DNA from 3 places in the Mesorhizobium sp. P170090 genome. Region 3 is predicted to be linked to each of the others. Evidence: predicted binding sites of a transcription regulator. Region 3 holds the regulator's gene; each other region holds the start of a gene.
What was found. The regulator PhoB, encoded in region 3, activates phosphate uptake and scavenging genes when phosphate is short. The targets are predictions, from matches to a motif close to TGTCATNNANCTGTCAT.
Positions count from the first base shown of each region.

Region 1: AC3EML_RS02505 (alkaline phosphatase D family protein) is a predicted target of PhoB. The motif match lies at 4,420-4,436, and genes of this name have one in related genera.
Region 2: AC3EML_RS24540 (esterase-like activity of phytase family protein) is a predicted target of PhoB. The motif match lies at 8,981-8,997, and genes of this name have one in related genera.

Region 1 covers NZ_JBYNWH010000001.1:500,953-511,485, forward strand. The annotation lists gene AC3EML_RS02490 (M48 family metalloprotease) at 1-177, opposite strand, end outside; gene typA (translational GTPase TypA) at 421-2,250, opposite strand; gene AC3EML_RS02500 (hypothetical protein) at 2,448-2,726, shown strand; gene AC3EML_RS02505 (alkaline phosphatase D family protein) at 2,774-4,348, opposite strand; gene AC3EML_RS02510 (MFS transporter) at 4,609-5,892, opposite strand; gene AC3EML_RS02515 (TetR/AcrR family transcriptional regulator) at 5,966-6,583, shown strand; gene AC3EML_RS02520 (hypothetical protein) at 6,839-7,435, shown strand; gene ppa (inorganic diphosphatase) at 7,663-8,196, opposite strand; gene AC3EML_RS02530 (GNAT family N-acetyltransferase) at 8,320-8,826, opposite strand; gene AC3EML_RS02535 (TPM domain-containing protein) at 8,995-9,633, opposite strand; gene AC3EML_RS02540 (TPM domain-containing protein) at 9,640-10,530, opposite strand.
Region 2 covers NZ_JBYNWH010000001.1:5,052,621-5,063,153, reverse strand. The annotation lists gene AC3EML_RS24585 (CreA family protein) at 1-95, shown strand, start outside; gene AC3EML_RS24580 (LbetaH domain-containing protein) at 156-797, shown strand; gene AC3EML_RS24575 (low affinity iron permease family protein) at 1,180-1,611, shown strand; gene AC3EML_RS24570 (SDR family NAD(P)-dependent oxidoreductase) at 1,638-2,504, opposite strand; gene AC3EML_RS24565 (hypothetical protein) at 2,636-2,917, shown strand; gene AC3EML_RS24560 (TMEM175 family protein) at 2,930-3,505, opposite strand; gene AC3EML_RS24555 (MFS transporter) at 3,659-4,867, shown strand; gene AC3EML_RS24550 (MATE family efflux transporter) at 4,871-6,343, opposite strand; gene AC3EML_RS24545 (L,D-transpeptidase) at 6,542-7,330, shown strand; gene AC3EML_RS24540 (esterase-like activity of phytase family protein) at 7,409-8,884, opposite strand; gene AC3EML_RS24535 (LacI family DNA-binding transcriptional regulator) at 9,046-10,071, opposite strand; gene AC3EML_RS24530 (Gfo/Idh/MocA family protein) at 10,266-10,533, shown strand, end outside.
Region 3 covers NZ_JBYNWH010000001.1:190,408-200,940, reverse strand. The annotation lists gene AC3EML_RS00990 (substrate-binding domain-containing protein) at 1-498, shown strand, start outside; gene pstC (phosphate ABC transporter permease subunit PstC) at 594-2,054, shown strand; gene pstA (phosphate ABC transporter permease PstA) at 2,051-3,367, shown strand; gene pstB (phosphate ABC transporter ATP-binding protein PstB) at 3,385-4,209, shown strand; gene phoU (phosphate signaling complex protein PhoU) at 4,251-4,955, shown strand; gene phoB (phosphate regulon transcriptional regulator PhoB) at 4,972-5,661, shown strand; gene AC3EML_RS00960 (ROK family protein) at 5,692-6,927, opposite strand; gene xylF (D-xylose ABC transporter substrate-binding protein) at 7,184-8,224, shown strand; gene AC3EML_RS00950 (sugar ABC transporter permease) at 8,369-9,685, shown strand; gene AC3EML_RS00945 (ATP-binding cassette domain-containing protein) at 9,698-10,495, shown strand.

The DNA of each region.
Region 1 (10,533 bases), 310 kb from region 3:
TTCGTTAATATCGTGCAGGGCAGTAGCGAGGCCCGCCACAACCGTTGAAACTTCGCGATGGGAAACCTTACCCAGATCGATCTTTGCCAGCTCATACTCGATCGCCGGCAGTGCCGCGTTGCCAAATCCAACAAGCTTTTTGTGGGCTGCGAGCCTTCGCCGCGTGTCGTCTTGCATAAGACTCCGCACGAAATCCCGAACGGCATTTCGCACACCCGTTTCCTCGCCTCCACCCACAGCTAGCATACCGTGCGGAGGAGTGAGAGGAACGAGAATATCATGACACTATGAGCTTCCGCTGTGGTCCTTTGAAGAGACACCGCTGGGCTGGCTGGGCGCCAGGCTGCTCCCAGTGGGAAGCCTGTCCCATTCGGCGAGACGATGGGTTGGGTCGTCCCCATCTCGCCAAAACAAAAACCGTTACGCCGCGCCGACCACTTTGGCCGACTTCTCGAAGCGCTTGCGCTCGTTCGGGTCGAGATAGAGCTTGCGCAGGCGGATGGTCTTCGGCGTCACCTCGACCAGCTCGTCGTCCTGGATCCAGGCCAGCGCGCGCTCCAGCGTCATGCGGATCGGCGGCGTCAGCTTCACCGCCTCGTCCTTGCCGGCGGCGCGGATGTTGGTCAGCTTCTTGCCCTTCAGCACGTTCACTTCGAGGTCGTTGTCACGGCTATGGATGCCGATGATCATGCCCTGATAGACCTTGACGCCCGGGTCGATGACCATCGGGCCGCGGTCTTCGAGGTTCCACATGGCATAGGCCACTGCCTCGCCCTGTTCGTTGGAGATCAGCACGCCGTTGGTGCGGCCCGGCAGTTCGCCCTTGTAGGGCTGGTAGGCGTGGAACAGCCGGTTCATCACGGCGGTGCCGCGCGTGTCGGTCAACAGTTCCGACTGGTAGCCGATCAGTCCGCGCGTCGGCGCGTGGAAGACGATGCGCTGACGGTTGCCGCCCGAAGGCCGCAGCTCGACCATCTCGGCCTTGCGCTCCGACATCTTCTGCACGACGATGCCGGCGTGCTCCTCGTCGACGTCGATGACGACTTCCTCGACCGGCTCCAGCAATTCACCGTTCTCGCCCTTCTGCATGACGACGCGCGGACGCGACACGGCGATTTCAAAGCCTTCGCGGCGCATCGTCTCGATCAGCACGGCCAGCTGCAATTCGCCGCGGCCGGAAACGAAGAACGAATCCTTGTCGGGCGATTCCTCGATCTTGAGCGCGACATTGCCTTCGGCTTCTCGCAGCAGGCGGTCGCGGATGACGCGGCTGGTCACCTTGTCGCCTTCAGTGCCGGCGAGCGGCGAATCATTGACCAGGAAAGACATGGTCACGGTCGGCGGATCGATCGGTTGCGCATGCAACGCCTCGGTCACCGCCAGGTCGCAGAACGTGTCGGCGACGGTGCCTTTGGACAGGCCGGCAATGGCGACGATGTCACCCGCCTGCGCCTCTTCGATCGGCTGGCGCTCGAGGCCACGGAAAGCGAGGATCTTGGAGATGCGGCCGGTTTCGATCTGGGTGCCGTCATGGTGCAGCACCTTGACCGCCTGGTTGGACTTCAGCGTGCCGCTCTCGATACGGCCGGTAATGATGCGGCCGAGGAATGGATTGGCTTCCAGGATGGTGCCGATCATGCGGAACGGGCCGGGATGAACGGTCGGCTCCGGCACATGCTTGATGACGAGGTCGAACAGCGGCGCCAGGCCCTGGTCCTTCGGGCCTTCCGGATTTTCCGAGACCCAGCCATCGCGGCCAGAACCGTAGAGGATCGGGAAGTCGAGCTGCTCGTCGGTGGCGTCAAGCGCTGCAAACAGGTCGAACACCTCGTTGACCACTTCGACGTGGCGGGCGTCCGGACGGTCGATCTTGTTGATGACGACGATCGGCTTCAGGCCGACCTTGAGCGCCTTGCCGACGACGAACTTGGTCTGCGGCATGGGGCCTTCGGCGGCGTCGACCAGCACGATCGCCGAATCCACCATCGACAGGATGCGCTCGACCTCACCGCCGAAATCGGCGTGGCCGGGCGTGTCGACGATGTTGATGCGGGTGTCCTTCCAGTCGACCGAGGTCGCCTTGGCCAGGATGGTGATGCCGCGTTCCTTTTCGAGGTCGTTGGAATCCATGGCGCGCTCGGCGACGCGCTGATTGTCGCGGAAGGAACCGGATTGCCGCAGCAATTGGTCGACGAGGGTGGTTTTTCCATGGTCGACGTGCGCGATGATCGCGATATTACGAATTTTCATTTTGTGGTCTCGGGAGCGTTGCAGGCAGCAGGCCAGAAGGCGCCGCCTCTTTCGGTTGCGCGGCTCATACAGGGTTTTTCGCAATTGCGAAAGAGGAGGCGCACCACCAAATACTCATCAAATCTTAAGCATCTCGGTGTGAGATGGTTTTGTTAACCAAGGCGGGAACCTTTCTGGGCCCGGGTAGTTCGAAATTCATGACCGACAAACTCAACCGATTTTGGCCCCTCATCGCTTCGGTCGCATTCGCTGCCGTGCTGGCGGCCAATGCCGCTCAATCGGCCGCCACGGTGAAGGAAGCCAATCCGGCGTCGTCGCCCGACCGGACGGCCGAGCAGATGTTTGCCGACGCCCCTGATGGCGTCGACCCCGTGGTCACCGGCCCGGTCAGCGCCTCTTTCAAGCAGAGGCAGCGGGTTGCAGGCTGCGACAGCGCGGTGTGGCCGAAGATTCCGACGGTTTGCTACCCGGACTGACGGCTGCCCATTCCAGGCATAGCGATCCTTCGCACCGGCCCAAAGGCTTACGCCGACCGCACCGGATCGAGCGTCACCTTGTAAAGCTCGATGTCGTCGCGATCCATCAGCCGCACGGTCAGCTGCTCTGTCGCCCCTGAAATGTCCACCAGGCCAAAGAACTGCAGGCCGGCCGAGGGTGGCAGGTTCTGGCCCTGTTCGGTGGTCGGCGCCTTGATGAATTTCAGCTCCGGGCCGAAGGTCATGTCGAAATCATTGGGACCGAAGGTACCGGCGTGGATCGGGCCCGAGACGAATTCCCAGAAAGGATTGAAATCCTGGAACCGCGCCTTGTCGGGGTTGTAATAGTGCGCCGCCGTGTAGTGGACATCGGCGGTCAACCAGACCGTGTTGGTGATGCCGGCAGTCTTGATGTAGCGCAACAGGTCGGCGATCTCGAGCTCGCGGCCTTTGGGCAGGCCATTGTCGCCATTGCTGATGGCTTCCGCGCCGACCTTCTTGGCGCCGTCGTCCCAGACGACGAGGCCGAGCGGCATGTCGGCGGCAATGATCTTCCAGGTCGCCCTGGAATTCGTCAGCTCGCGCTTCAGCCATTTCGTCTGCTGTTCGCCCAGCATGCGTGACTGCGGCGTCATGTCCTCCTGCATGTCGGGGCCGTTCGGGCCGCGATAGGAGCGCATGTCGAGGAAGAACACGTCGAGCAGCGGCCCATGCGCGATCTTGCGGTAGACGCGGCCGGGCTCGGACGGCTCGTAGCGGATCGTCGTCATCTCATGGAAGGCGCGCGCCGCACGCGCCGCGAGCACATGGATGGATTTTTCGGTGTAGCGGCTGTCGGCGCCGAGATTCTTCGAATCCGACCAGTTGTTCAGCACCTCGTGATCGTCCCACTGGTAGAAGGTCGGGCAGATGGCGCTCAAGGCCAGAACGTTTTTGTCCATCATGTTGTATTTCCACTGGTCGCGGTACTCATCCAGCGTCTCGGCCACCTTGCGCTTGCCGTCGATCAGGACGACGTTTTTCCACTTGCCGCCGCCAGGCAGGTCTACCTCGTCCTTCATGGCGCCATCGGCATAGATGGTGTCGCCGGAATGCAGGAAGAAATCCGGCGTGTGCCTGGCGATGGTGGCGTAGGTTTTCATGCCGGTCTCATCGATTCCCCAGCCCTGGCCGGCCGTGTCGCCCGACCAGGCGAATTTTATGTCGCGCTTCGAGGCGGGTGCTGTGCGGAAACGGCCGACGATCGGTTCGGAAACGGCGTTGATATCCGACAGGTCGGCGGCAGTCATCCGGTAGAAGATATCCTGGTCGGAGGCGAGGTCGGTAAGCAGGCGCTTGACCGTGAAGTCGCTGGCCGGCGAGGTATCGAGCGGCGCCAGCCGCGTCGCATTGGCGAAGTTTTCCGTCGACGACACTTCGAACATGACGCGCGAAGGCCGGTCGGTGCGCGTCCACACCATGCCGCTCGAGGAATCGACATCGCCGGACTGGACGCCATGGGTGAAGGCCGGGCGCTGGCTGGCGCGCGAATAATAGGGCAAAGCGAGCCCCGATGCGCCGAGCAGACCGGCGGCGCTGGCAGAGGTGACGAAAGCGCGGCGGGTCAACGAGATCTTGTTCATGGCTGTCTCCTGATGGCTTCGAACGGTGCCAGCAAGCTCCAGCTTCAATGTTTCAGCCACATCCCGGGAAGATGAAACTTTGATAACAATCGACAGGTGATCTCCGCCCTTGAGGGGGGAGATGTCGCCGAAGGCGACAGAAGGGGGTCGCCTCGCTTGGAGCGCCGACCTCTGCGCAAGAGGCTGAGTCCGGTCGCACGGACCCCCTCTGGCCGCTTCGCGGCCATCTCCCCCCTGAGGGGGGAGATTAGTACCGCGCCTTACGCCGCTTGCGGCTCCGGATCGAAAGCCGGCCTGCTCGTATTGATCAGCAGCGACAGACACGCAGCCACGATCGCCGTCATGCCGGCGATCAGGAAAGCCAGTTCGTAATTGCCCTGCAATTCGCGCATGGTGCCGCCGAAGGCGGCGGCGGTGGCGGCGCCGACTTGGTGGCCGGCTACGATCCAGCCGAACACGATCGGGCCGCTGCGGTCACCGAAGGCCTCGTTGGCGAGCCTGAGCGTCGGCGGCACGGTGGCGATCCAGTCGAGACCGTAGAGCACCGCGAAGATGATCAGGCTGGTCGCCGAGAAGCCGGAATAGGGCAGATAGATCAGCGCCAGACCGCGAATGCCGTAGTAGACGCCGAGCAGCTTGCGCGGGTCGAAACGGTCGGTGAGCCAGCCCGAGAGCGTCGTCCCGATCAGGTCGAAAATGCCCATAAGCGACAGCAGGCCCGCGGCCTGTACCTCGGGGATGCCCATATCGCCGCAGAAGGAGATCAGATGCGTGCCGACCAGCCCGTTGGTGGTGAAGCCGCAGATGAAGAAGGTGGCGAACAGATACCAGAAGACGCGGGTGCCGGCAGCGCGGCGCAGCGTGTTGAGCGTATGCGCCAGGAAATTGCCTTGCGATGCCGGCGATACCGGCGGCACGTCATCGGCCCCGGCGCCATAGCGCACCATGCCGATCGAAGCGGGACGCTCCGGAACCAACAGCCAGACCAGCGGCAGAAGACAGGCGGTGGCGATCGAGACGGCGGTAGCGACGGGCTGCCAGCCGCCCGACTGGGCGAGCGATGCCAGCAGCGGCAGGAACACCAAGAGGCCGGTGGCGCTGGAGGCCGACATCAGCCCCATCACCAAGCCGCGATTGGTCTTGAACCAGCGGTTGACGATGGTGGCGCCGAGCACGGTGGCGACCGCGCCGGAGCCGATGCCGGAAAACACGCCCCAGGTGAGGAACAGGTGCCATGGCTCGGTCATCAGCAGGCTGAGCGCGGTCGAGCCCGACATGATCACAAGCGAGGCAAGCAGCGTGCGGCGCAAGCCGATACGCTCCATCAATGCGGCGGCAAACGGCCCGGTCAGGCCGTAAAGGAAGATGCCGATCGCGGCGGCAATCGAAACCGTATCGCGCCCCCAGCCGAAGCTTTTATCCAACGGCAGCATCATCACCGAGGGTGCGGAACGAAGCCCGGCCGCGATCAACAGGCAGAGGAAGATGACGCCAACCACGACGAAAGCGTAGCGCTGGCCAAACGGACGGGATTGAGCTATCATGTTACTGACCGGTACGTTGCAGGGTGAGGACCTGTATACGTACCGATCGGTAACACGTCAATCGAGTCATACCATGCCAACGGACAAAAATTTTGAACTGACCATCAAGGACGGTCATGCAGTGGCACCGCCCAAGGCTGCCAAGAAAATCCTCGACGTGGCGTACGACCTGTTCTACCGCCGCGGCATCCGGGCGATCGGCGTCGACGAGATCGTCAAGCGCGCCGGCGTCACCAAGCCCAGCCTCTACCGCAGCTTTCCCTCCAAGGACGAGCTCGCCGCTTCCTATCTCAGGCAATATGACCGTGAGTATTGGGAGCGTTTCGACGAAGCCGTGGCTGCCCACCCCGGCGACCCGCGCGCACAGCTCAGGGCTTTCCTGACTCGCGTCGGCAAGCGCACGCAAAGGCCGGACTATCGCGGCTGCGGCATGACCAACGCGGCGGTGGAATATCCCGAACATGGCCATCCGGCGCGTGTCGTCAGCGAGGCCAACAAGCAGGAGTTGCGCCACCGCCTGCGCGCCATGGCCGCAGCGATGGGCGCTAAAGACCCTGACACGCTCGGCGACGGCCTGCTGCTGTTGATCGAAGGCGCCTATATCAGTGGCCAGCTCTTCGGCCTCGGAGGCCCGGCGGCGGCGGTCGCCCACAACGCCGACCTGCTGATCGAGGCGAGCTTGAAGAAATAACATTTCGAACGTTGGCGCCGCCCCTCACCTGCCGGCATCCTTTCCCGGAAATGGGGCGAGGAACGCTCTCATCACGATTTCGCCAATTGCCAGCGTTGCAAGGTTGTCGCCAGCGGCGCAGCCGGCCACTTTCTCCCGTTCAGGGGGAGAATTGCCCGGCAGGGCGATTTGGGCGGCGCCAACGTTGAGATTGGCACGCTAGGCCGGCCGCAAATTTGGCGATAGGCTGGGGCCAACCTCAAGGGAAAAGTCCGCATGCGAACCCTGCTGCTTGTTCCATTCGCCCTCGCCGCCCTCTGCCAGGCAGCCCATGCCGATGGCATATCCAGCGTCTACACCGACCTCGACTCGCAAAAGGATTGCGTGACCTATGCGCAGGCCGAGGAAGGCGATGGCGACTGGGCCGAACTCGCCTGCTCCGGCTATCGCGGCTATCCCGTGCTGATCGCCTACGACGATGCGCGTGAATCGCTATTCTACGGGTTTCCGCCCGGCGGCGAGATGACCTCGGTCTGGGAGAGCTTTTCCGGCTTCAACTCGTCCGGCGCCAAGGTCGAATGGCGCATCGAGACCAAGGGCGACGTTGCCGTTCCCTTCGCGGTGATCCACCGCCGCTCGATCAGCAATCCCGAGGATGAGAACAAGCCGACCGAAGTGCTGCTCGTCGCCAAGGTCGCCCAGATGGAAGCCCGCGACGGCTGCACCATCGGCCTCGTGCTCGCCACCGGCAACCCTCAGGCCAACGACCAGGCGCGCAAGCTGGCGGACGAAAAGGCGAAGAGTTTCGCCTGTGGCAAGGACAAGCACACCGTCATCGGCAACGTGCCGGCGTTTGGTCGGGTGGATAACTAGCCACGTGGGTGCAAGGCACCCCCCTCTGCCCTGCCGGGCATCTCCCCCTCAAGGGGGGAGATTGGCAGCTTCGCTGGCGGCGCTTTTCTTTCGGCGCTGAAAATTGACGAAAGCCGTTGCGACATCCGATCTCCCCCCTTGAGGGGGAGATGGCCGGCAGGCCAGAGGGGGGTGCCTCGCGCTGGCGTTTGCCGCTTACTTGAACGAGACGCAGGCCTCTCTCGGCGCTACTTCGCCGCCTTCGCCCGTGCGATCGCGTCGACGATCATCTTCTTGGCGTATTTCGAATCGTGCCAGCCTTCGATCTTGACCCATTTGCCGGGCTCGAGATCCTTGTAGTGCTCGAAGAAGTGCTGGACCTGGTCGCGGGTGATCTCGGGCAGCTGCGTGTATTCGGTGACGTTTTCGTAGCGCAGCGTCAGCTTCGGCGAGGGCACGGCAATGACCTTCTCGTCCTGGCCGGCATTGTCTTCCATCACCAGCACGCCGATCGGCCGCACATTGATGACGCAGCCCGGCACCAGCGCGCGCGTGTTGCAGACCAGCACGTCGATCGGGTCGCCGTCGCCCGACAGCGTGTGCGGCACGAAACCGTAATTGCCGGGGTAGCGCATCGACGTATGCAGGAAACGGTCGACGAACAGCGTGCCGGCCTCCTTGTCCATCTCGTACTTGATCGGCTCGCCGCCGATCGGCACCTCGATGATGACGTTGATGTCCTCGGGCGGGTTCTTTCCGATGGCAATGGCTTCGATTCGCATGGCTTAAATCCCTCTCTCGATGTCCAAGATCGATAGCGGGCGGCGCGGCATGGTGCAATGCGGCGATTGGTGCGAAGCGCTAACGGAAGCGCACGGTTTATGATGATTTGTAACCGAGGCCGGTCATTCCCAGACGAAGGCGACCTTCTTGAGCGCCCTCTGCTCGAAAATCTCGACGCCTTCGGCGACGTCACGGCCACCCGCGCCGGCATAGAAGGAAAGTGCGTTCTGGTTGTCTTCCAGCGCCCACACCACCATTCCCTTCAGCCCGTGGTCGGCAAGCCGCGCCCGCGCCGCCTTGAACAGCCGGCTGCCGAGCCCGATGCCCTGATATTCCGGACGCAGGTAAAGTTCGTAGATTTCGCCCTGTTGCTTCAGCTCGCGGGCGCGGTTCTTGCCGATCGTGGCATAGCCGGCGATGGTGCCGCCGATCTCGACCACCAGAACGGTGGCGGCGCGGCGGATGGCGTTGGCCCACCAGTCGGCGCCGCGGCGGTTGATCATCGAGGTCAGCGAGCGATGCGGGATGATGCCGGAATAGGCGCCCTCCCAGGCCAGCTGGTGCACGTCGGCAATGGCGCCGGCGTCGCGCGGTTCGGCTTTCCTGATGTCGATGCTCAGCGTATTCATGATTTGTTAACCATAAACCCGCATCGGCCATTTGCAAGACTCGAGGTCAGCCCGCCGACCGCTTTCTCACAGCCGATCGCGACACTGCTGACAATGGGCAAAGCCTGCCTGGAAAACGCGCCCAGCCGGCGCGGTCAGGCGTCCGTCCGGGTAGCGCGTGCAGGCTCTTCAGATCTCGACGAGATGATCGTCCAGCTCATTGGCGTCGCCCGACGTCACCGGGAAATGCTCGGCCAGCACCGCGCCGACCTGCCCGATCGCCTTGACGAAGCCGTCGGCGAGCCGGTCGTCACCGGCATGCTGCAGGAGATCGCGCACCACGCCGTCCCAGACATGCTGGCCGACCTTGCTGTCGATGCCCGAATCGGCGACCACTTCGGCATAACGCTCGGCGATCGACACGAAGACCAACACGCCGGTGCGCGCCGTGGTGCGGTGGACATTGCGGGCGAGGAACTGCCTGAGCGCATTGTGATGTGCCGCCTGATAACGCTGCCGGCGCGGCACCAGATGGATGCGCAAGCCCGGCAGCGCCCACAAAAGCACCAACACCGAGGCCAGTGCCAGCAGTTGGACAATGACGAAATGCGGCAGCCGGATCGACAGCCACCAGGCTTCCAGCCCATAAGCGACGGCGAGGCTGGCAATCAGCATGCCTGATGTCGCCATGAAGGCGGCGGGAAAGAAATAGCCGTCGCTGGCATGCGCAACGACGCAGTAGATCTCGCCGTCGGTTTTGGCCTCGGCCGCGCGGATCGCGGTGGCGATGCGCTCATGGTCCTGTGGGCTGATCGGTCGTGTTGCCATCTTCTCTCACCAGCTCCCTGAAGACCCGCCACCGCCAGACGAACCGCCGCCGCCTGAAAACCCGCCGCCGCTGCTTGAGCCCGAAGACCAGCTGCTGCCCGAACTTCCCGATGACCATCCGCTGCCCGACGACGAACTTGTTGTCCAGCTGCTGGAGCCCGAGGACGATCCGCTCGGCCCCTGGCCGTAGCGAAAGGTCATGCCCAGCCATTTATACACGCCCGGCGACAGCTTGGTGCCGAAGATCGGCGGCAGGAAGGTCATCGCCAGGCCGCCGAAGAACATCGCCGCCCACAGGATCAGGAAGACCGCGACGACGGGATCGATGGGCGTGCTGCGGTCGGCCGGGTTGCGCTTGCCGCGCGCCTCCAGCTCTTCCGGGTTGCCTTCCAGCACCATGACCATGTCGTCGACGGCCTTGGAAATGCCGCCGGAGAAATCACCGGCACGGAACGCCGGCACCATGTCGTTTTCGATGATCAGTTTGGTGTGCAGGTCGGTCAGCGTGCCTTCCAGCCCGTAGCCGACCTCGATGCGCATCTTGTGGTCGTTCTTGGCCACCAGCAGAAGCACGCCGTTGTTTTCGCCGGCCTGCCCGAGTTTCCAAAAGCGGAACAGCCGGTTGGCGTAGGGTTCGATCTCCTCGCCGTCGAGGCTGTTGATCGTGGCGACGACGATCTGGTCGGAGCCTTTGGTCTCGAAATCCGCGAGCTTCTGCGTCAGTGCCGCCTTGGTCGCGGCGTCGATAATACCGGCATTGTCGACCACCCGCCCGGTGAGTGCCGGCAGGTCTGCCGCCAAAGCTACAAACAGCATGGTGAGCATCGTCAACAGCGCGATGCCGATCGTCGCGGCTGCGCGGCCAGGTCTTGGCGGATTGAAGACGCGTACTGTCATGCC
Region 2 (10,533 bases), 4.9 Mb from region 3:
CGCGCCAAGTGCAGGACGGCTCGGCGAAAATGTCGGTGACGACCGTGCCGCTGTTCGGCCAGAACGTGGTGTGGACCGGCGGCAAGCCGAAATAACGATCCTCCGGGCGCAACGCGACAATTGCTTCCGCAATTGCGCGGGGGTAAATCCGCCAGATGGACCGTACCGAAAACCTCGTCCTGAAAGATCCCGAGCCGCGCATCCATTCGACCGCGGAGCTGAAAGCGTGCAAGCTTGGCCGCTATGCCTCGATCGGCGAACGGGTGGTGCTGCGCGAGGTCAATGTCGGCGATTTCTCCTATTTCGAGCGCCACGCCGAGGCGATCTACACGACGATCGGAAAATTCTGCTCGATCGCCGCCAACAGCCGCATCAATGCCTTGGAGCATCCGATCGAGCGGATCACGCAGCACAAGCTCAGCTACCGGCCGAACGAGTATTTCCGCTGGCTGGGCGTCGACGCGGCGTTCCGCGCGCGGCGGCAGGCCAAGGCGGTCGGCATCGGCAATGATGTCTGGATCGGCCATGGCGCCGTCATCATGCCCGAGATCAGCATCGGCAATGGCGCCATCATCGGCGCCAATTCGGTGGTGACGCGGGATGTGCCGGCCTACACAATCGTCGCCGGCGTACCGGCGAAGCCGTTGCGCATGCGCTTTCCCTCCGAGATCGCGGCGCGGATCGAAAGCCTTGCCTGGTGGGACTGGCCGCCGGAGAAACTCGCCAAAGCGGTTCCCGACATGCAGGCCTTGCCGATTGAGGATTTCCTCGATCGTTGGGAGCAAGAGCATTCCTGAGAGCTCGCCGCGCGTGCGCGGTTTCATCGACTGGCTGGCCGAAATCCTGGCGCCAAAATTCTGAACGGCACGTGTCGGGAAGAGTTCCGCCGGTCTGCGGCAACGCAACGGACCCCTTCCGCCATGCGGGGGTGGCGCAGCGGAAGGGGCTTGGAGACAAATCCGCCGTGAAGCGGAACGAACAGGTTTTGGCCTGCATGGTGACTAATGGCAACAAACCGATAAGGCGGCTTTTCACGGCGCTGCGCCTTTGGCGTGCATACAATTGCACCAGCGATGCCCTCTGCGACAGGGAACCGGAAGCGGCTGCCGGTTGTTTATTGTTGGAGCGATGAATGCGGCCTTGGTCAGCTCGTCGCGCTTTGAACGGTTGAGGATGTGAATGATCGAAAAGCTGTTTACCAGAATCGCCAACACCGTTTCGCACTTGGCGGGCCTGCCGCCGACTTTCATCGCCTGTTGCGCCATCGTTATCGTCTGGGCGGTAAGCGGGCCATTCTTCGGCTTCTCCGATACGTGGCAGCTCGTCATCAACACGGGAACGACGATCATCACCTTTTTGATGGTGTTCCTGATTCAGAACACCCAGAACCGCGACGGCGCCGCGGTTCAGGCCAAGCTCGACGAACTGATCCGCGTCAGCGAGGGCCACAATCATTTCATCGGCATCGAGCACCTGACCGAATCCGAGGTCGAGGAGATCAGAGACAAATGCGAGCGGGCGGCAAAACGCCATGACCACGAGCTCGCCGAACTGGCGGGCAAGAAGGCCGTCGCGCAAAAGCGCACCGCGAAAAAACGCGCGCCCGCCTGAGTCTCGGCTTTGGCTGAGTTCGACGATCAGTTTCCCATAAAGGCCGCGAAAGCGTCCTTATGGTCGGGGTGCCAGCGCGAGAGAGCAGGCCGGTTCTCGATGATGTCGCCGATCGCCCAGGCCATGCGCTTTTCATCGGTCGGCCGCATCACCTCATTGTCGGGGCACAGGATGTAGAAGTCCCCGCGCGCCAGCGAAGCCAGCATGAAGTCGACCACCTGCTCGCCGGTCCAGGCGCCAGCGGGTTTTTCGACCGCTCCTTCGGTGAGGCCGGTGAAGGTGAAGCCGGGAATGAGAAGATGCGCCGCGACCTTCGCGCCCGGCTCGTTGCGCAATGCGTGCGCCAGGCCTTCGGTGAACGTCTTCAATGCCGATTTGGATACGTTGTAGGCGAGATTGCCGGGTGGCGTGGTGATGCCTTGCTTGGAGCCGGTGTTGATGATCAGGCCCGGCTCTCCGGAGGCCAGCATGGCCGGCGCAAAGGCCTCGACGCCATGTACGACGCCCCAGAAATTGATGTCGATCAGCCGCTTCCAGGCGTCGCCGTTCTCCCACGGTTTTCCCGGATTGTTGCCGACGCCGGCATTGTTCATCAGCAGCGATACGGCGCCGAAAGCGGCATGCGTCTTTTCCGCCAGCCGGCCGAGTTCGTCGGCCTTCGAGACGTCTGTGGCGACCGCAAGCACGGCATTCTCGCCGGCGATCGCGGCGACTGCCTGGCGGGCCGCATCGAGGCGCGCGCCGCCAATGTCGGCCAGCACCAGTCTCATGCCCATAGCCGCCAGCCTTTTGGCGGCGGCAAGCCCGATGCCGCTGGCGCCCCCGGTGATGACGGCGACGTTGCCTCGGCTGAGGGCGGGCAAAGCGGATTGGATTTCGGCGTCGGAGGTCATGATCTTTTTCCTAGGGTTCGGGTGGCGCCGAACTTAGCGCGGGACGCGCATCGTGCAAGGCCGTCCCGCGTGTTCGGGTTGACCGCATCAACGGCGGCTGTGCATGCTGCGGCTGAACAGGAGACTGCCGATTGACCGACTGGGTTGCGATCCTGAAGGAGCAGACCGCCACCGGCGACCAGATGGGCCGCGAGGTGCCACAGATGCTTGCCAATCCGGACATAAGCGAAGCGCAGGTGAAGACCTTGTTTTCGGCACTCGAAAAACAGGCCGAGTTCGTCGAGAAATTGCGCATGGCGCTGGAAAAATTCGGCCATGATTTTTCGATCATCAAGGCGGCCGAGCGGCTGGAGGAGCGCTATGCCGACCTAGCCGCGTCGGTTGCCGAAAAGCTGAAGGCGATGCGCAAGTAGAGGCGTCCTACGCTACTTTTCCAGCACCCGCGAAAAACGCGTGTCCGGAACGAACCAGACGGCGGCCACCAGCACGAAGATCGCAACGCCGATCCATTGGTTGACGAAGGCAAGCGGGACGGCGGCGGCGTAGAGGGCCACCGAGATCTTGCCCTTGCGGTCATTGCCCAGCGCCTTGGCGAAGGCGGTGTCGTTGCCGTGCAAATGGTGCAGCTTGGTGGCGAGAAAGGTGTAGGCGACCGCGCACAGCACCAGGTCGATGCCATAGACGGCGACGGGGACCGGCGCGAAATGGTTCTCGCCCATGAAGGCCGTCGTCGCCGGCATCAGCGACAACCAGAACAGAAGGTTGAGGTTGGCCCACAGCACGCGGCCGTCGACCCTTTGGACGGTGTGGAACATGTTGTGCAGATTGTTCCAGTAGATACCGACATTGATGAACGACAAGACATAGCTGAAAAAGATCGGCCACAGCGGCAGAAGCGCTGAAAAATCCTCCCCATGGGGCACTTTCAGCTCCAGCACCATGATGGTGATGATGATGGCGACCACCCCATCGGTGAATGCCTCGACTCTGCCTTTTCCCATGGATTCTCCTTCTCGATGGAAAGACGTTAAGCGAGGATTTCGGGCAAGACCATCCTGACAAGGTTGTCAGGATGAAGTTCGGCGCGTGGAACGGCCATCCTTACATGGACGTTGGGGCGCAATTGGGCGTTGGGCGATTGGCCGGAGGTTGCCATGACCAGCTATGCCGAGACCATAACGCGCGACAACGGACTCGATGGCCGGCCCGCGATGGCCGCGGTTGCCGCCATGATCGCCGCTCTGTTCGCCGGCAGCACGGTGCTGACGCCGCTTTACGTCATCTACAAGCAGGCCTTCGGTTTCTCGCAGATCACGCTGACGCTGGTCTACGCCGTCTATGTCGTCGGCAATCTCGGCGCATTGCTGATGTTCGGGCGCTTGTCCGACGGCATTGGCCGCCGTCCTGCGGCGCTGGCGTCGATGGCCATAGCGGTGGTCAGCGCGCTGGTGTTCCTGTTGGCCGAGAACGTCGCATGGCTCGATGTCGCCCGCATATTGAGCGGCCTTGGCATCGGCGTCGGCGCGGGAACCGGCACGGCCTGGCTTGCCGAATTGATCGAGGGTAAGGACAAATCGCGCGCGGCAATCATCGCCACCAGCACCAACTTCGTTGGCCTTGGCCTCGGCGCGCTGGCATCGGGCCTGCTCGCCGAATATGCGCCCTGGCCGTTGAGACTAACGTTTGCGGTCTATCTTGCCTTGCTCGTGGTGGTGACGCTGTTGATCTGGCGCACCAGGGAAACCGTTTCGCGGCCGGGAAGGCTGGTCGACGTTTCGCTGCGGCCGCGGCTGTCGGTGCCCGCTGATATCCGCGCCGCTTTCGTGGCGCCGGCCGTCACCGGCTTCGGCGCCATGGCGCTGGTCGGCTTCTATGCAGCCCTGGCGCCGAGCATCCTGGCGCAGCAGCTGCATGTGGCCAACCATGCCGAGGCCGGCGGGCTGTTCTTTGAACTGTCGATCGTTGCGGCCGCGACCATTCTGGCCACGACCCGACTGTCCAGTCGCGCCGGCATGCTGGCCGCGCTGGCGCTGATGATCCCGGCCGTAGGGCTGATGGTTGCTGCTCAGTTTTTCGCGTCGATGTCCCTGATGGTTGCCGCCACCGCTGTGTGCGGCGTGGCGGCGGCGCTCGGCTATCGCGGCGGCCTGCAGGTGGTGAGCCAGATCGCACCTGCCGAGCGTCGCGCCGAATTGGTGTCGGCGTTCTTCATCTGCTGCTTCTGCGGCAATGCGCTGCCGGTGATCGGCATTGGGCTGCTGTCGAGTTGGGCCACTCCGACGACGGCAAGCCTGGCCTTCGCCGGCATGATCACGCTGTTCTCTGTCGTAGCGCTGGGGTTCGGCGTCAAATACGCGCGCTGAGCCTCACCCGTTTGGCGTCTCGGGCGCCATGTTTGCCCGTCCGCGCGGGATGCCGAGGCCGGTGTCGGGCGGCTCGCCGGCGGCCGGCCGGTCCTCGATCATGTGCATGGTGCGCCAGCGGCCGAAGCGATAATAGGCGGCGGCCAGCACCAGCGAGGTGATCGATCCCGCCGGAAAACTCCACCACAGCGCTTCCTCGCCGATGTAGCTCCTGAAGAAGTAGGCAAAGCCGGTACGCACGACCAGCACGGAAATCACCAGAATGATCAGCGGCGGCATCACGGCACCGGTGGCGCGCACGGTGGCGAACAGCACGATGGTGACGCCGAACAGGATGAACGACCAGGACGCCACCTTGTTGATGTGGGCTGCAATGTCGATTGCGGTGCTGTCGCGGCTAAGGAACAGGCCGAGCACCGGCCTGTCGAAGAGGAACAGCAGCGCCACCAGGGCGCCGGTGAGCACCAGGTTGAAGCCGACGCCGGACGCCGCGATGCGACCGATGCGGTCCCAGCGCCCGGCGCCGACATTCTGGGCCGCCATCGACGAGACTGCGGCTCCGATCGCCAGTGCAGGCATCTGGATATAGGTCCACAGCTGCGCCGCGATGCCGTAGGCGGCGGCGACCTGCGAGCCGTAGGAGTTGACGATGCCCATCACGGTCAGCGCCGCCGCCGAAATGACGATCATCTGCAGGCCCATCGGCACGCCCTTGAAGACGACGATCCTGAGCAGCGCCGGATCCGGCCGCAGCAGAGCGAGGTTCGCGCCGGCGAGCCGCAACGGATGCTTTTTGGCATAAAGCACGACGAGGATGGCGATCACGCTCACCGTCTGGCCGATCAGCGTCGAGGTGGCGGAGCCGGCGATGCCGAGTTCGGGGAAGGGGCCGATGCCGCGAATGAGCAGCGGATTGAGGATGATGTCGAGCACGACCGCGAGCGCCATGAAGAAGAATGGCGTGCGCGAATCACCCGCACCGCGCAGCACCGTCATGACGAAGGACAGAAGGTTCATCATCGGCACGGCGACGAAGATGATACGCAGATAGGAGCGCGCCAGCGGCAGCGCATCGGGCGGGGTGCCCAGTGTGTTGAGGATGGCGTCGACCCAGATCCAGCCGCAGACGGCGAAGATAGCCGAGACGAGGAAGAAGAAGCTGGCGCTGGTGCCGACGATGCGCCGCGCCTCGGGCAGGTCGCGGGCGCCAACCGATTGCGCCACCAGGATGGTGGCGGCCATGCCGATGCCGAATACGGTGCCAAGAATCAGGAACAGAACCAGATTGGCGTTGGAGGTGGCGGTCAGCGCCGATTCACCGAGGAAGCGGCCGACCCAGACAGCGTTGATCGAACCGTTGAGCGACTGCAGCACATTGGAGCCGAGCACCGGCAGAGCGAACAAAAGCAGCGTGCGCGGAATCGGGCCGCTGGTCAGGTCGCCGGTGCGCCGGCGCGGTGGTATTTTTTCGTCCATGGGCTGTTCGGCGAAGGTTCATCTCAAAGTCCGCCCGGCAATGATCGCCGATTTGACGGACAAGGTCGATGCGGCATTGGAACATGCCACCTGGCGGCTTCAAGCTAATCAGTTCTCAAAACATTCGGAATGGGATATGGGTCGTCGCCGCGTGGGGTCGCATATCCTGTTGGATATGATGAATAGGCTGGGGGGATCATGTCCGACAATCCGCTTTTTTCCGAGCGCCTGAACCGGCGCGCGTTTCTTGGAATATCCGCTTTGGGTGCCGCTTCCATGGCGCTTTCAGCCTGCACCACGACCGACGTCGTGGTGCCGCCAACGCCCGCTCCGGCGCCCGAACCGGCTCTGGGCGATGCCGCCACCATGTATTCGGCGCGCGTCGATGAGGGCTTTTCATTGCCGGCAATCCCCGTGGCCAAGCTCGATCCGAAGTTCGTGCGCCAGATCGTGGACGATCCGACCGGCGAAAAACCCGGCACGATCGTCGTCGATACATCCGAGCATTTTCTCTATCTGGTGCGCGACGGCGGCAAGGCAATGCGCTATGGCGTCAGCCTCGGCAAGGCCGGGTTTGGCTGGACCGGCAGCGCCGTGATCCAGGCGCGCAAGAAATGGCCGGTGTGGACGCCGCCGCCCGAAATGATCCAGCGCCGGCCGGAACTGGCGAAATATAAGGACGGCATGCCGCCGGGACCGCAGAGCCCGCTCGGCGCGCGTGCGCTCTATCTGTTCCGCGACGGCAAGGACACGATGTACCGGCTGCACGGCACGCCGGAATGGGATTCCATCGGCAAGAACGCGTCGTCGGGCTGCGTGCGCTTCATGAACCAGGACATTATCGACCTCTACAGCCGGGTCAACGGCTTAGCCCAGGTCTATGTGCGCCCGAACCTGTCGGCCGCAGGCAAGATCATGGCCGTGTCGAGCCGGACCGCCGAGCCGATAGATGCCGGCGTGCCAAGGGATGCGGAGATTTTGAAATAGGTGCCTTCACGGCATCGCTGATCGCCGACAAACGTTTAGAGGCGGACGCGCCGGGCGCGTCCGCCTTTCCGTAAACGGCTACTTCTTGGCGAGGCCCGGAAGCGTGACCTGATAGACCAGAAACATGGTGTCGACATCGGCGCCGTCGTCGGCCTTGTAGGGCGCGCCGACCTGAAAACCGTCCTGGGTGAGAAAGTCGTTATCGTTGCCGACGAACAGGAAATAGTCGTCGGGCAGCGCCGGATCGAGCAGGCTGACCACAGACATTGCTTCCCACTTCTCCGAGAGATTGTTCTTGTCGTTCGGCTTGCCGTCATGCAGGCCGAAACGGCCGAGTTCCTTGTTGTCGTTGATGTCAATGAACGGCGTCAGCTTGGCCGGGGTCACCGAGGGGTCGAGCACGCCCTTGGGCGCCAGCGGCTTGTCGGCGGCATCGAAGGCGCCGCCGGCAATGTCGGTGGCGCCAGAGACGTCGACGACGAAAATCTGGCGCAGCAGCGAAGTATCGCCCTTCACCCCCTGGCCGTTTCCGCTGTCGCGCGCCAGCATCAGGAAGGTCTTGTCGGACAGCGCCACGATTTCGCTCTGCGCGGCGACCTTGGTCTTGTCCTTGGCGTCCTTGAACACCGGCAGCGGCACGGCATATTCATGCACCAGCTTGAGATGGGCCGGGTCGGAGGCGTCGTAGACCAGCGCGCGGGTGTTCTGGCGCGTCGCGGGCGAATCGCCGCCATCCTGGCGGGGCGCCGACTGCAGCACAGTGATCAGCGACTTGCCGTCCGGCGTCAGCGCCATGCCTTCGAGGCCTTGATTGTTCTGGCGGCCGGTTTCGGGATCCTTCGGATCGGGTTCGGCTGCACCGGGGCCCGGATTGTCGGAGGCGAAGTTCGGCGCGCCCTTGCGCATCGGCACCAAAGCGGCGGGCGGCTGCGTTGCCGACAACAGATGGCCGTCGGCCGAGAAGCGGTAGATGTTGGGGCCGTATTCGTCAGAGATGAACATGGTGCCGTCGGGCAGCCGCGCGATCGCCTCATTGTCGAGCGCCAGCTTGCCATTGGCCTCGGGCAGGATCGGCAGGTCGCCATTGGCCGCGCGCACGCCGTTGAGCGGATCGAGGCCGGTGGCGTCAGCGCCCTTGTCGTCGGTGAGGAGCAGGGAATCGGCAAGCGTCGCCTTGACGCCTGTCTGTTCCTGGCCGGAGGTGGGCGTGGCGCCCAGTGCGGTCGGCGTGAATTCGATATGAATAGTGTTGAGGCGCGGCCGGTAATCGGTGGTGCCGACGACATTGTAGCCACGGTCCGGCAGCAACCAGAGCGAGCCCTTGTAGCCGTCCGCGCCACGGGTCCAGCTTGCGGCGTCGATGGACATGCCGGAGCCGGAGCCGAAGGTCTCGCCGAACTTGTCCTTCTGATCGGCCGGGATGCGGCCGACGCCGACCAGGCCCTTGTTGACGAAGCCGCCAACGGTGGCGGTGCTGTCGGCAAGGGCAGGGGTCAGGGCGGTAAACAGCGCCAGCGCGGCGCCGAGCGACACGGTTCGGTGCGAGATTTTCATGGAGATCCTTTTTGTGACAAGCCTTGAGCGGCGCAAAGGGGCCACCGCATCGCATCGACGATGTCGCCCTCTCGCAAAGCGGTCTAGGACGCGAACATGATACTTGCGTGACAGAGAGGGCCTCTTCCTTCTCCCTTGTAGGAGAGGGAAGAGCGCAATGATCAATCGCTGTCGCGGGCGATCAGTTCCAGCGGCCAGACTTCGCGGATGATGCGCGGACCTTCCGGGCCGGCAAAGGCGGGAAGCGAGGCCAGCAGCATTTCGGCCAGCCGCCGGCCCATCGGCTCCAGCGACGGACGGAAGGCGGTCAGCGCCGGCGAGAAATAACGGCAGAGCGGCGTGTCGACGATGACGATCACCGCGATGTCGTGGCCGGGCCTGATGCCCATCTCGGCCAGTGCCTTGCAGCCGCCGAGCGCCATTGCGTCATTGTTGAAGATGATGGCTGTGGGCCGGTCCTTGGAGAGCATCACGCGCGGCGTCACCTGGTAGCCGCCTGCCTCGTTGATGAAGCCGTCGGCGATCAGGCCGGGGTCGACTTCGATGCCATGCCGCTCCAGCCCCTTGCGGTAGCCGTCGAGGAAAAGGTAGCCGAAGTTGAGATCAAGCGAAGGGCGGATGGCGGCAATGCGGCGGTGGCCGCGCGCGACCAGCCGGTCGACGGCTTCATCACCCGCCCTCTCGAAATCTATATCGAGCGAAGGATAGGTGTCGTCGCCGGATTGACTTCGGCCAAGCGTGGCGAAGGGAAAGCCGGCCTTGCTGAGATAGTCGATCCGATCGTCTTCCCGCCGTGTATTGGCCAACACGACCGCGTCGGCCCGGCGCGTCTCAACCACGCGGCGCAGCCTCTCCTGCTGATATTGGCCGGGCTCGCCCATGACGACCATCAGATCCAGGTCATCCTCGGCCAGCCGGCCCTGCAGACCGATCAGGAACGGGATGAAGAACGGTTCGCCATATTGCTGGTCGCCCGGATGCGGCTGCAGCATGAAGGCGATCGAATGGGTGGTGCCTTGCCGCAGGCTGCGGCCGGACTGGTTGGGCGAATAGTTCAATTGCTTGGCGGCGGCGAGCACGCGCTGGCGGGTGTCGGCATTGACGTCGGCGCGGCCGTTCAGCGCCCGCGACACGGTGCCGATCGAAATGTTCAGGTGACGCGCGAGGTCATGGATGCTGGACGCCAAGGACAGTTCTCCCCCTGTCTTGGCTAGCACCGGCTGCCGCCCAGGCCAAGGCTTCGGGATGATTTTCGCTGACAGCCGATTGACATTCTACGCCATCGGGTGTGTTCTCGTAAACGTTTACGGAGAAACGTTTACGGTGATGCCGGAAATGCCGTGACATTCGGTCTGGAGGGACCGGACGGGAGGAATGCCGGATGATGAATGCCGTCCTCGTCGGCTGTGGTGCGATGAGCAAGGCCTGGCTCGATGCCGCGAGGCAGATCGACGGGCTGGCCATTGTCGGCCTTGTCGATCTCGACGCCGAACGGGCGAAGGCGAGGGCGCACGAATACGGGCTCGACGGCGCGGTCATCGGCACCAGCCTCGACGCGGTGCTCGACCAGACCACGCCCGACGCGGTGTTCGATGTCGTGGTTCCAGCCGCCCGGCGTGATGTCGCCTTTGCCGCCTTTGCCCATAATT
Region 3 (10,533 bases):
ACCCGTGAAGTGTTCGAGACCAAGCTGCTCGACGCCGGCTGCGACAAGGCCGCTTTGAAGGCTGCCGGCATCGCCGACGACAAGGAAATCGGCAAGACCTGCATCGCCATCCGCAAAGACGGCAAGGCTGTCGACATTGACGGCGACTACACCGAGACGCTGGCCCGCATCGACTCCAACAAGACCGGCGTTGGCGTGTTCGGCCTCGCCTTCTACGAGAACAATGCCGATAAGCTGAAGGTCGCTACCGTGGAAGGCATCGTGCCTTCGACGCAGACCATCGCCGATGGCACGTACCCCGTGTCCCGGCCGTTGTTCTTCTACGTCAAGAAGGCGCATCTGGGCGTCGTTCCCGGCCTCAAGGAATATGTCGAGTTCTTCCTTGATGACCAGATGATCGGCCCGGAAAGCCCGCTCGCCCAGTACGGCCTGGTTTCCGCTCCCGACGCCGAACGTCAGGGCCAGCGCGACGCCTTCGCCGCTGGAAAGACAATGTAATCAACGGACGGATCAGGGCGCGGATGAACTCCGCGCCCTGACTTCGCCGCTTGCCGCAACGGCTGCGGCGATCTGAATTTTCCCTGGGGTGGGTTATGTCGTCCTTGCTCGTACTCGCCATAGTCATCGCCATAGGCGTGGTCGCTTTTGTGGTCGGCCGCCAGCGCGCCGCGGCGCAGGATACCGGCAAGGTCAAGCCGCATTCGCGCGCGCATTATCATGGCTGGTGGGCCTTTCTGCTCGCGGTCCTGCCTGCCGTCCTTTTGCTCGCCGTCTGGGATATCGGCTCTTCCTTCTATCTCGACCGGCATATCCATGCCGCTTTGCCCGAGCGCACCGCCGACACAAAGGTCGCCAGCGAAGCGCTCGACGCCAGCCTGGTGAAGAGCCTGGCCAAGGGCTTGCGCCGGCTCGATGGCGATACCGCACTTCCCGCTACTTTCGCCGAATTGCAGCCGCTGCTCGCCGCCAAGGGCGTGGCACTGGCCAGCGACACACAGGACTACATGATCCCGATCGCGGTCGAGGCGAACCAGGTCCAGGACCGGCTCGGCCTGTTCGGCGCCGTGCTGACCTTCGCGCTGTCGGTCGCCGGCGCCTTCTATGCGCTGAGGCAGATCGCGCCGCGCGCCAGGGCGCGCAACAATGTCGAGAAGCTGATGCTGTGGGGGCTGCTTGCGGCCTCGACCATCGCCATCCTGACCACGGTCGGCATCGTGCTGTCGATGCTGTTCCAGACGATCACCTTCTTCGAAAGCGTATCACCGATGAGCTTCTTCTTCGGCACGGTGTGGGATCCGCGTTTCGCCGCCGCCGGTTCCGGCGGCAGCCAGGGTCAGTTCGGCCTGATCCCGCTACTCGCCGGCACGCTCTACATCGCCGCCGTCGCGCTTCTGGTCGCAGTGCCGGTCGGGCTGATGTCGGCGGTCTACATGTCCGAATACGCCTCGCGCAGCGTCCGGTCGGTGGTCAAGCCCGCGCTTGAACTGCTGGCCGGCATCCCGACCATCGTCTACGGCATCTTCGCCGTGGTCACGCTCGGACCGTTCTTGCGCGACCTGTCGGCGGCACTCACCGGCGGCTCGCCCTTCATCCAGGGCCAGAGCATCTTCACCGCCGGCCTGGTGATGGGCGTCATGCTGATCCCGGTCGTGTCCTCTTTGTCCGACGACATCATCACCGCGGTGCCGCGCGCAATGCGTGACGGCTCGCTCGGCCTCGGCGCCACGCGCTCCGAGACGATCAAGCGGGTGATCCTGCCGGCGGCACTGCCCGGCATCGTCGGCGCCATCCTGTTGACGGCGTCGCGCGCCATCGGCGAGACGATGATCGTCGTGCTGGCGGCGGGCGTCGCCGCCAATCTGACGGCCAATCCGTTCGAGGCGATGACGACCATCACCGTCAAGATCGTCAACCAGCTGACCGGCGATCTCGAGTTCAACTCGCCGCAGACGCTGGTCGCCTTCGCGCTCGGCCTGACGCTGTTCGCGCTGACGCTGGTGATGAACATCGTCGCCCTCTACATTGTGCGCAAGTACCGGGAGCAGTACGAATGACCGACATCCCCCTGGACACGATGGCGGGTGCCGTCGCGCGTCCGCGCCGCGACATCGGGCTGAAGGCGCGCTATGCCGCCGAACGCCGGTTCCGCATCTATGGCGTGATTGCGATCTCGGTGGGCCTGGCGTTCCTGGCCATCATGTTGATCACCATCGTCTCGAAAGGCTACACCGCCTTCTGGCAGACGACGGTGACGCTTCCGATCACCTTCGATGAGAAGGTCATCGACCCCTCGAACAAGCGTGCCACAGACCCGAATGTGCTGATCAAGGCGAACTATCCCAAGCTCGCCGAAAACGCGCTGGTGGCCAAGCTCGGCATCGATCCGGCCAACAAGCCGATGATGCTGAAGCTCAAGGGCTTCCTGTCGGAAGGCGCCCGCGTCCAGCTGCGCGACATCGTCTCCGCCGATCCGTCGGTGATCGGCACGACGCGTGACGTCGACATCCTGGCCGCCGCCAATCTCGACTCGGCCTTCAAGGGCCAGATCGACCTCGGCGTCGATGAAGCGCGCCGCAAGGTGTCCAACCAGCAGATCGACTGGATGAACAAGCTCAAAGCCGAAGGCGCGATGGCCGAGCATTTCAACACCGGCCTGTTCAGCTATGGCGCCTCCAGCCGGCCCGAGACGTCGGGCATGGGCGTGGCCATCATCGGTTCGTTCTACATGATGGTGATCGTGCTGTTGCTGGCGCTGCCGATCGGCGTCGCCGCCTCCATCTATCTGGAGGAGTTCGCCAAGAAGAACCGCTTTACGGACCTGATCGAAGTCAACATCAACAATCTCGCGGCGGTGCCGTCGATCGTCTTCGGTCTGCTTGGCCTTGCCGTGTTCATCAACTTCCTCGGCATGCCGCGCTCGGCTTCCTTCGTCGGCGGCCTGGTGCTGACCTTGATGACATTGCCGACCATAATCATCGCCACGCGCGCCGCCCTTGCCGCGGTGCCGCCGTCGATCCGCTCGGCGGCCCTAGGTCTCGGCGCCTCCAAGATGCAGATGGTGTTCCATCACATCCTGCCGCTTGCCGCCCCAGGCATCCTTACCGGCACCATCATCGGCCTGGCGCGTGCGCTCGGCGAGACAGCACCGCTGCTCTTGATCGGCATGGTCGCTTTCGTCGCCGATTATCCGACGACGCCTTTCGATCCGGCGACCGCGCTGCCGGTTCAGATCTATATGTGGGCAAACGAGGCTGAGCGCGCTTTTGTCGAGCGCATGTCCGGCGCCATCATCATCCTGCTCGTCTTCCTCATGGCCATGAACATCACCGCGATCGTGCTCCGGCGCCGGTTCGAGCGGCGCTGGTAGAAAAAAGGCAATTTGGTATGAACATCATGACCGAACAGTCCCTTGAGAATGCAGTGGGCGACAAAATGAACGCCAAGTCGAACGAAGTGATCAAGATGCGCGGCGACAAGGTCGGCGTGTTCTATGGCGAGAAGCAGGCGTTGTTCGACGTCAATCTCGACGTCCGCCAGAACCAGGTGACGGCGCTGATCGGCCCCTCCGGCTGCGGCAAGTCGACCTTCTTGCGCTGCCTCAACCGCATGAACGACACCATCGATTCGGCGCGGGTGACCGGCAAGATCACGCTCGATGAAGACGACATCTACGACAAGAACATCGATGTCGTCGAACTGCGCGCACGCGTCGGCATGGTGTTCCAGAAACCCAACCCGTTCCCGAAGTCCATCTACGAGAACGTCGCCTACGGCCCGCGCATCCATGGGCTGGCCAAGCGCAAGTCCGACATGGACCAGATCGTCGAGCAGAGCCTGAAGAAGGCGGCGATCTGGAACGAGGTCAAGGACCGCCTGCAGGAGCCCGGCACCGGCCTGTCCGGCGGCCAGCAGCAGCGCCTGTGCATCGCGCGCGCCATCGCCGTGTCGCCGGAGGTGATCCTGATGGACGAGCCCTGCTCGGCGCTCGATCCGATCGCCACCGCCCGTGTCGAGGAGCTGATAGACGAGCTGCGCCAGAACTACACGATCGTCATCGTCACCCATTCGATGCAGCAGGCGGCGCGCGTGTCGCAGCGCACGGCGATGTTCCATCTCGGCTATCTCGTCGAGGAGGGCGCCACCGACAAGATGTTCACCAACCCCGACGACAAGCGCACCCAGGACTACATTACCGGCCGCTTCGGCTGAGCCGTCCGGCGGGTGAATTTTCAGGCACGAGGACCAAGATCATGGGTGAACATACCGTCGCCTCCTTCGATGAAGAGCTCGGGCAGATCAGCAAGCTGATCCGCGACATGGGCGATCTGGCAGGCTCGATGGTCAGCGGCTCGACCAGGGCGCTGCTCAATTCGGACAATGCGCTGGCACAGCGTGTCGTTTCCGACGACGCCATCATGGATGCGCGCCAGCGCGAACTGGACGACCGCGCCATCACGCTGATCGCCAAGCGTCAGCCGATGGCCAACGATCTGCGTGCCGTGGTCGGCTCGATCCGCATGGCGGGCGACCTCGAGCGCATCGGCGACCTCGCCAAGAACATCGCCAAACGCGTCGGCACCGTGGGCTTGAGCGTCACGCCGCGCGACCTCTCGCACTCCATCGACGCCATGGCGCAGCTGGTGCTGATCCAGGTGCAAGGCGTCGTCGAGGAATATGCCGCCACCGATGCGGCAGCGCTTGCAAAACTCAGGAATGACGACGAGCGCATCGACGTCAAATACACGTCCGTGTTTCGTGAGCTCTTGACCTACATGATGGAAGACCCTCGCAACATCACCGCCTGCACGCATCTCTTGTTCTGCGCCAAGAATCTTGAGCGCATCGGCGATCATGTCACCAACATCGCCGAAAATGCGTATTATGTGCTGACCGGCCAGCAACTGCCCGCCAATCGTCCGAAGCAGGACGAGACGGCGATGGCCATGCCGGCCTGATGAGGGTGAACTGCCGATGATCGCGCCACGCATCATGGTCGTGGAGGACGAGGAGCCGCTAGGCGTGCTCCTCCGCTACAACCTCGAATCCGAAGGCTATCACGTCGAGGTGGTGACACGCGGCGACGAGGCCGAGATCCGCCTGCAGGAAAACGTGCCCGATCTCCTGGTGCTCGACTGGATGGTGCCCGCTGTTTCCGGCATCGAGCTCTGCCGGCGCCTTAGAGTGCGGCCCGAAACCGAGCGGCTGCCGATCATCATGCTGACCGCGCGCGGTGAGGAAAGCGATCGCGTGCGCGGCCTGTCCACCGGCGCCGACGACTATCTGGTCAAGCCATTCTCGACGCCGGAGTTCATGGCGCGCGTGAGGGCGCTGCTGCGCCGGGCCAAGCCGGAAGTGCTGTCCAGCGTGCTCAAGGTCGGCGACATCGTGCTCGACCGCGAGTCGCACCGTGTCTACCGCAAGAAGAGCGAGATCAGGCTCGGACCGACCGAGTTCCGGCTGCTCGAATTCATGATGCGCCATCCCGGCCGCGTGTTCTCGCGCAGCCAACTGCTCGACAATGTCTGGGGCGAGACGATCTATATCGACGAGCGAACCGTCGACGTCCATGTCGGGCGCTTACGCAAAGCGGTCAACAACGGCCGCATGCCGGATGTCATCCGTACCATTCGCGGCGCCGGCTACGCGATCAGGGAAGACTAGGATGCTGCGCGTCGCGCCGTTGCCGGCCATTCAGGCGACATGCTTGCCGGATTTGGCCTGAATGCCCGGCGCGAAAATCTCCTGATCGACGAAGCCGAGCGCGCGCATGGCACAGCCTTCGCGGATCAGCGGCAGCTCGTTGGGCTCGGTGTCGAAGGAGATCGATTTCGAGTGCTGGCCGCCGGCGGTCTGGGCGATCGCTTCGCGCAATGCCGGTTCGATCAAGTCGAAGGCGGCGGCGCTGACGCCTACCATGGCGACGGGTGCCGGATCGATCAGCGCAAACAGGCTGCCGAGGCCGAAGCCGAGCGCCTCGCCGGCCTTGCGATAGGCTTCGCGCTCCGGGCCGTCGGTTTCGCGGGCGCGCGCGGCGAGTGCGCGCATATCAGCGTCGCCGATATCGACCGGCTCGGCATCCTCGCCCATCATTTTGGCGCTGCGCCAGATGGCGTAGTTTCCGGCATAGGCCTCGACGCAGCCGCGCCGCCCGCAGCGGCAGAGCGCGCCGCCCGGACGGTGGATCATGTGGCCGAACTCGCCGCCCGAGGAATGGGTGCCGGTGAAAAGTTCGCCTTTCAGCACCAGTCCCATGCCGATGCCGTGCGATAAGAGGATGGCGATAAAATTGTCGCGGTAGCGCTCGGGCTGGCGCCATTGCAGCGCCACCGCCATCATATTGCAGTCGTTCTCCATGGTGGCCGGAATGCCGAATTCCGCTTCCAACATGTCGGCGAAGGCAATGTCGGTCAGTGGCGTGATTGGCGACCACAGCATGGCCCGCGCCTGCGAATCGGTGATGCCCTGGATGCCCATGGCAATGCGGGCGATGCTCTGGACGTCCAGGTCCGGGTCCTCGAGACGCCGCCGGACGATTGCTACGCATTCGCCGATCAGTTCGTCGCGCGGCATGGTCAGCGTGTCGAGCCGGCGCTGTTCTTCCGCGACCACCTGGCCGGCATAGTCGATGACGGTGACGGAGAGGAAGTTCAGCGACAGCACCACGGTCATCACCGCCGCCGCTTCCGGATTGAGGCCAAGGCCGACCTGCGGCCGGCCGCGTTTCAGCGAGCCGGTCTCGCCAGGCTTGCCTTCAATCAGGATGCCTTCTTGAATCAGATCAGACGAGATTGCCGATATGGTCGAATGGCTGAGGCCGGTGGTCGCCGCAATCTCGGTCCGCGACGGCTGGCCGGCCCGGCGCACGGCCGAAATCACCATCGCGCGGTTGCGACGGCGCAGATCGTCGTGGCGGATTCCAACCGACATTTGTTTCCTCCCGGCCTCCTCGCGCCTCATGATAGTGAAGGCGTTCGACGGCACCAGCCAAATATTGGCAGACGCCGGCAGCCCTGTCATTGTTTATTGCGGAGCTCGAAAAAATTCGGCAAGGCCATCAGAAACCATGTTGACAGCGCTTTATCATTGAACCAGTGTTTTTTCGAGGCTCGAAAAAATGGAGCCTCTGTGTGCAGGCCTTCGGGCCAGTTTTGTCGCGCCGCGCGCGGCGCAGGGAGGGTTTATCATGAACAGATTTGCAGCCGCCATGCTGGCGGGCGCCGCCATGTCGCTGACGCTGGTCTCGGTCGCGCAGGCGAAGGACAAGGTCATCGGCGTCTCCTGGTCGAACTTCCAGGAAGAGCGCTGGAAGACGGACGAGGCGGCGATGAAGACGGCGATCGAAGCCGCCGGCGACAAGTACATTTCCGCCGACGCGCAGTCCAATCCCGGCAAGCAGCTGACCGACGTCGAAAGCCTGATCTCGCAAGGCGCCAACGCGCTGATCGTCCTGGCGCAGGACGCGTCGGCCATCGGCCCGGCGGTGCAGAAGGCGCTGGACGAAGGCATTCCGGTCGTCGGCTATGACCGCCTGATCGAGAACAAGGACGTCTTCTACCTGACCTTCGACAACAAAGAAGTCGGCCGCATGCAGGCCCGCGAAGTGTTCAAGGCGAAGCCCGAGGGCAACTATGTCTTTATCAAGGGCTCTGGCTCGGATCCGAATGCCGATTTCCTGTTCTCGGGCTCGATGGAAGTGCTCAAGGAAGCCATCGACTCGGGCAAGATCAAGAATGTCGGCGAGGCCTATACCGATGGCTGGCTGCCGGCCAATGCCCAGAAGAACATGGAACAGTTCCTGACCGCCAATGACAACAAGGTCGATGCCGTGGTTGCGGCCAATGACGGCACAGCCGGCGGCGTTGTCGCCGCGCTGACGGCGCAGGGCCTTGCCGGAACGGTTCCGGTCTCGGGCCAGGACGGCGACCATGCCGCTCTGAACCGCATCGCGCTCGGCACGCAGACGGTGTCGGTGTGGAAGGACGCGCGCGAACTCGGCAAGAACGCCGCCGAGATCGCCTCGCAGCTTGCCGATGGCAAGAAGACGGGCGACATTGCCGGCGCCAAGGACTTCACCACGCCTGGCGGCAACACCGTCAAGTCGCTGTTCCTGACCCCCGTCGCGATCACCAAGGACAACCTCAACGTCGTCATCGACGCCGGCTGGATCAAGAAGGACGAAGTCTGCACGGGCGTCGCCGCCGGCAGCGTCGCGGCTTGCAACTGATCTCGACGACTTGAAGAAATGAGGCGCCGCGGCTGTCAAGCCGCGGCGTTTTCTCTACGAGAATTGTGTGTTTCCGCCATCGGCGGCAAACTTCTAGGCTGTGGTCCGGCATCCGCGCCAGACGGCAAGCCGCTGGAGGACATCATGACCGACACGACCTCAAATCCGCAGGCCGATACGGCACGAGCGTCTGAACTCGGCGCGGTCGCCCGGTTCCTGAAAGCGACCGAGCTCGACACGCGCATGCTCGGCATGGTCGGCGCGCTGCTGGTCATCTGGGTCGGCATACATATCCTGTCGGGTGGGCTTTTCCTGACGCCGCGCAATCTTTGGAACCTGTCGGTGCAGACGTCCTCGGTCGCGATCATGGCGACCGGCATGGTACTGGTCATCGTCATGCGCAACATCGACCTTTCGGTGGGCTCCGCCGAAGGCGTGATCGGCATGATCATGGGCGTGGCACAGGCCGAATTCCTGATTCGCATCATCGGCTTCCAGCTTGGAAACCCCTGGCTCTGGATCATCGCGCTTGCCGCCGGCGTGGTGCTTGGTCTGCTGATCGGCGCGTTCCAGGGCTTCATCATCGCCTATATGCAGGTTCCGGCCTTCATCGTGACGCTTGGTGGCCTGCTGGTCTGGCGCGGCATGGCATGGCTCATCACCAGCGGGCGCACGGTCGCGCCACTCGACGCCACCTTCCAGCTGATGGGCGGCGGACCACGCGGCTCGATTGGCGCCGCTGCCAGCTGGATCGTCGGCATCGTCGCCGGCGCAGCGGTCGCCTTCGCGCTGCTCAACGGCCGCTCGCAACGCAAGCGCTTCAGCTTTCCACTGCGCCCCGTCTGGGCCGAGACCTTGCTTGGCGTGGTCGCTTGCGCGGCCATCCTCGGCGCCGTGTGGATCGCCAATTCCTATCCATGGCCGATCGGCATCGTGCGCCAGTATGCACAGCAGAACGGCATCACCGTTCCCGAAGGCGGGCTGTTCATCGCGCATGGCATCGCCATACCGGTGCTGATGGCGGTGATTGTCGGCATCATCATGACGTTCATCACCAAGCGCACGCGTTTCGGCCGCTATGTCTTCGCCATCGGGGGCAATCCGGAGGCAGCGGAACTCGCCGGCATCAACACGCGCTGGGTGACCATGAAGGTGTTCATGATCATGGGTGTGCTGGCTGCAATCAGCGCGGCGATCTCGTCGGCCCGTCTCAATGCGTCAACCAATGCGCTGGGCACACTGGACGAGCTTTTGGTGATCGCGGCCGCTGTCATCGGCGGCACGTCGCTCGCGGGCGGCGCCGGAACGGTGATGGGCGCCATGCTCGGCGCGCTTCTGATGCAGTCGCTGCAATCCGGCATGGTGCTGCTCGGCATCGACTCGCCGCTGCAGAGCATTGTCGTTGGCGCTGTCCTGGTCATCGCCGTCTGGCTCGACACCGTCTACCGCAAGCGCGTCTAGGGAGGAACGATTATGGAAAAAACTGCTCCCACTGGTACGCCACTGATCGACATGCGCAACATCTCGATCGCGTTCGGTGGCATTCGCGCCGTCGACGATGCGTCCATCGATCTTTTCCCGGGCGAAGTGGTGGCGCTGCTTGGCCACAACGGCGCCGGTAAGTCGACGCTGATCAAGATCCTGTCGGGCGCCTACAAGCGCGATGCCGGCCAGATCTTGGTCAACGGCCAGGAGGCCTCGATCTCCACTCCGCGCGACGCCAAGAAATACGGCATCGAAACGATCTACCAGACGCTTGCGCTGGCCGACAATGTCGACGCTGCCGCCAACCTCTTCCTCGGCCGCGAACTGATGACCGCGTGGGGGACACTCGACGATGTCGCCATGGAGGCCGAGGCGCGCAAGGTGATGAGCCGGCTCAATCCGCGCTTCCAGCGGTTCAAGGAGCCGGTAATCAAGCTGTCGGGCGGCCAGCGCCAGTCGGTGGCGATCGCACGCGCCATCCTGTTCAACGCCCGCATCCTGATCATGGACGAACCGACGGCCGCGCTTGGGCCGCAGGAGACGGCGCAGGTCGGCGAACTGGTCAAGCAGATCAAGGCCGACGGCATCGGCATTTTCCTGATCAGCCACGACATTCACGACGTGTTCGAGCTTGCCGACCGAGTCTGCGTAATGAAGAACGGCCAGGTCGTCGGCACCGCGCGCACCACCGATGTGACCCAGGACGAAGTGCTCGGCATGATCATCCTGGGAAAGTGCCCGCCCGGCGCCATTCCCGGTCCGGGTGCGCTGAAGATCGCGGCCTGAGACCACGCTATCGTCAGCTGTCGTATTCACTGATGCTC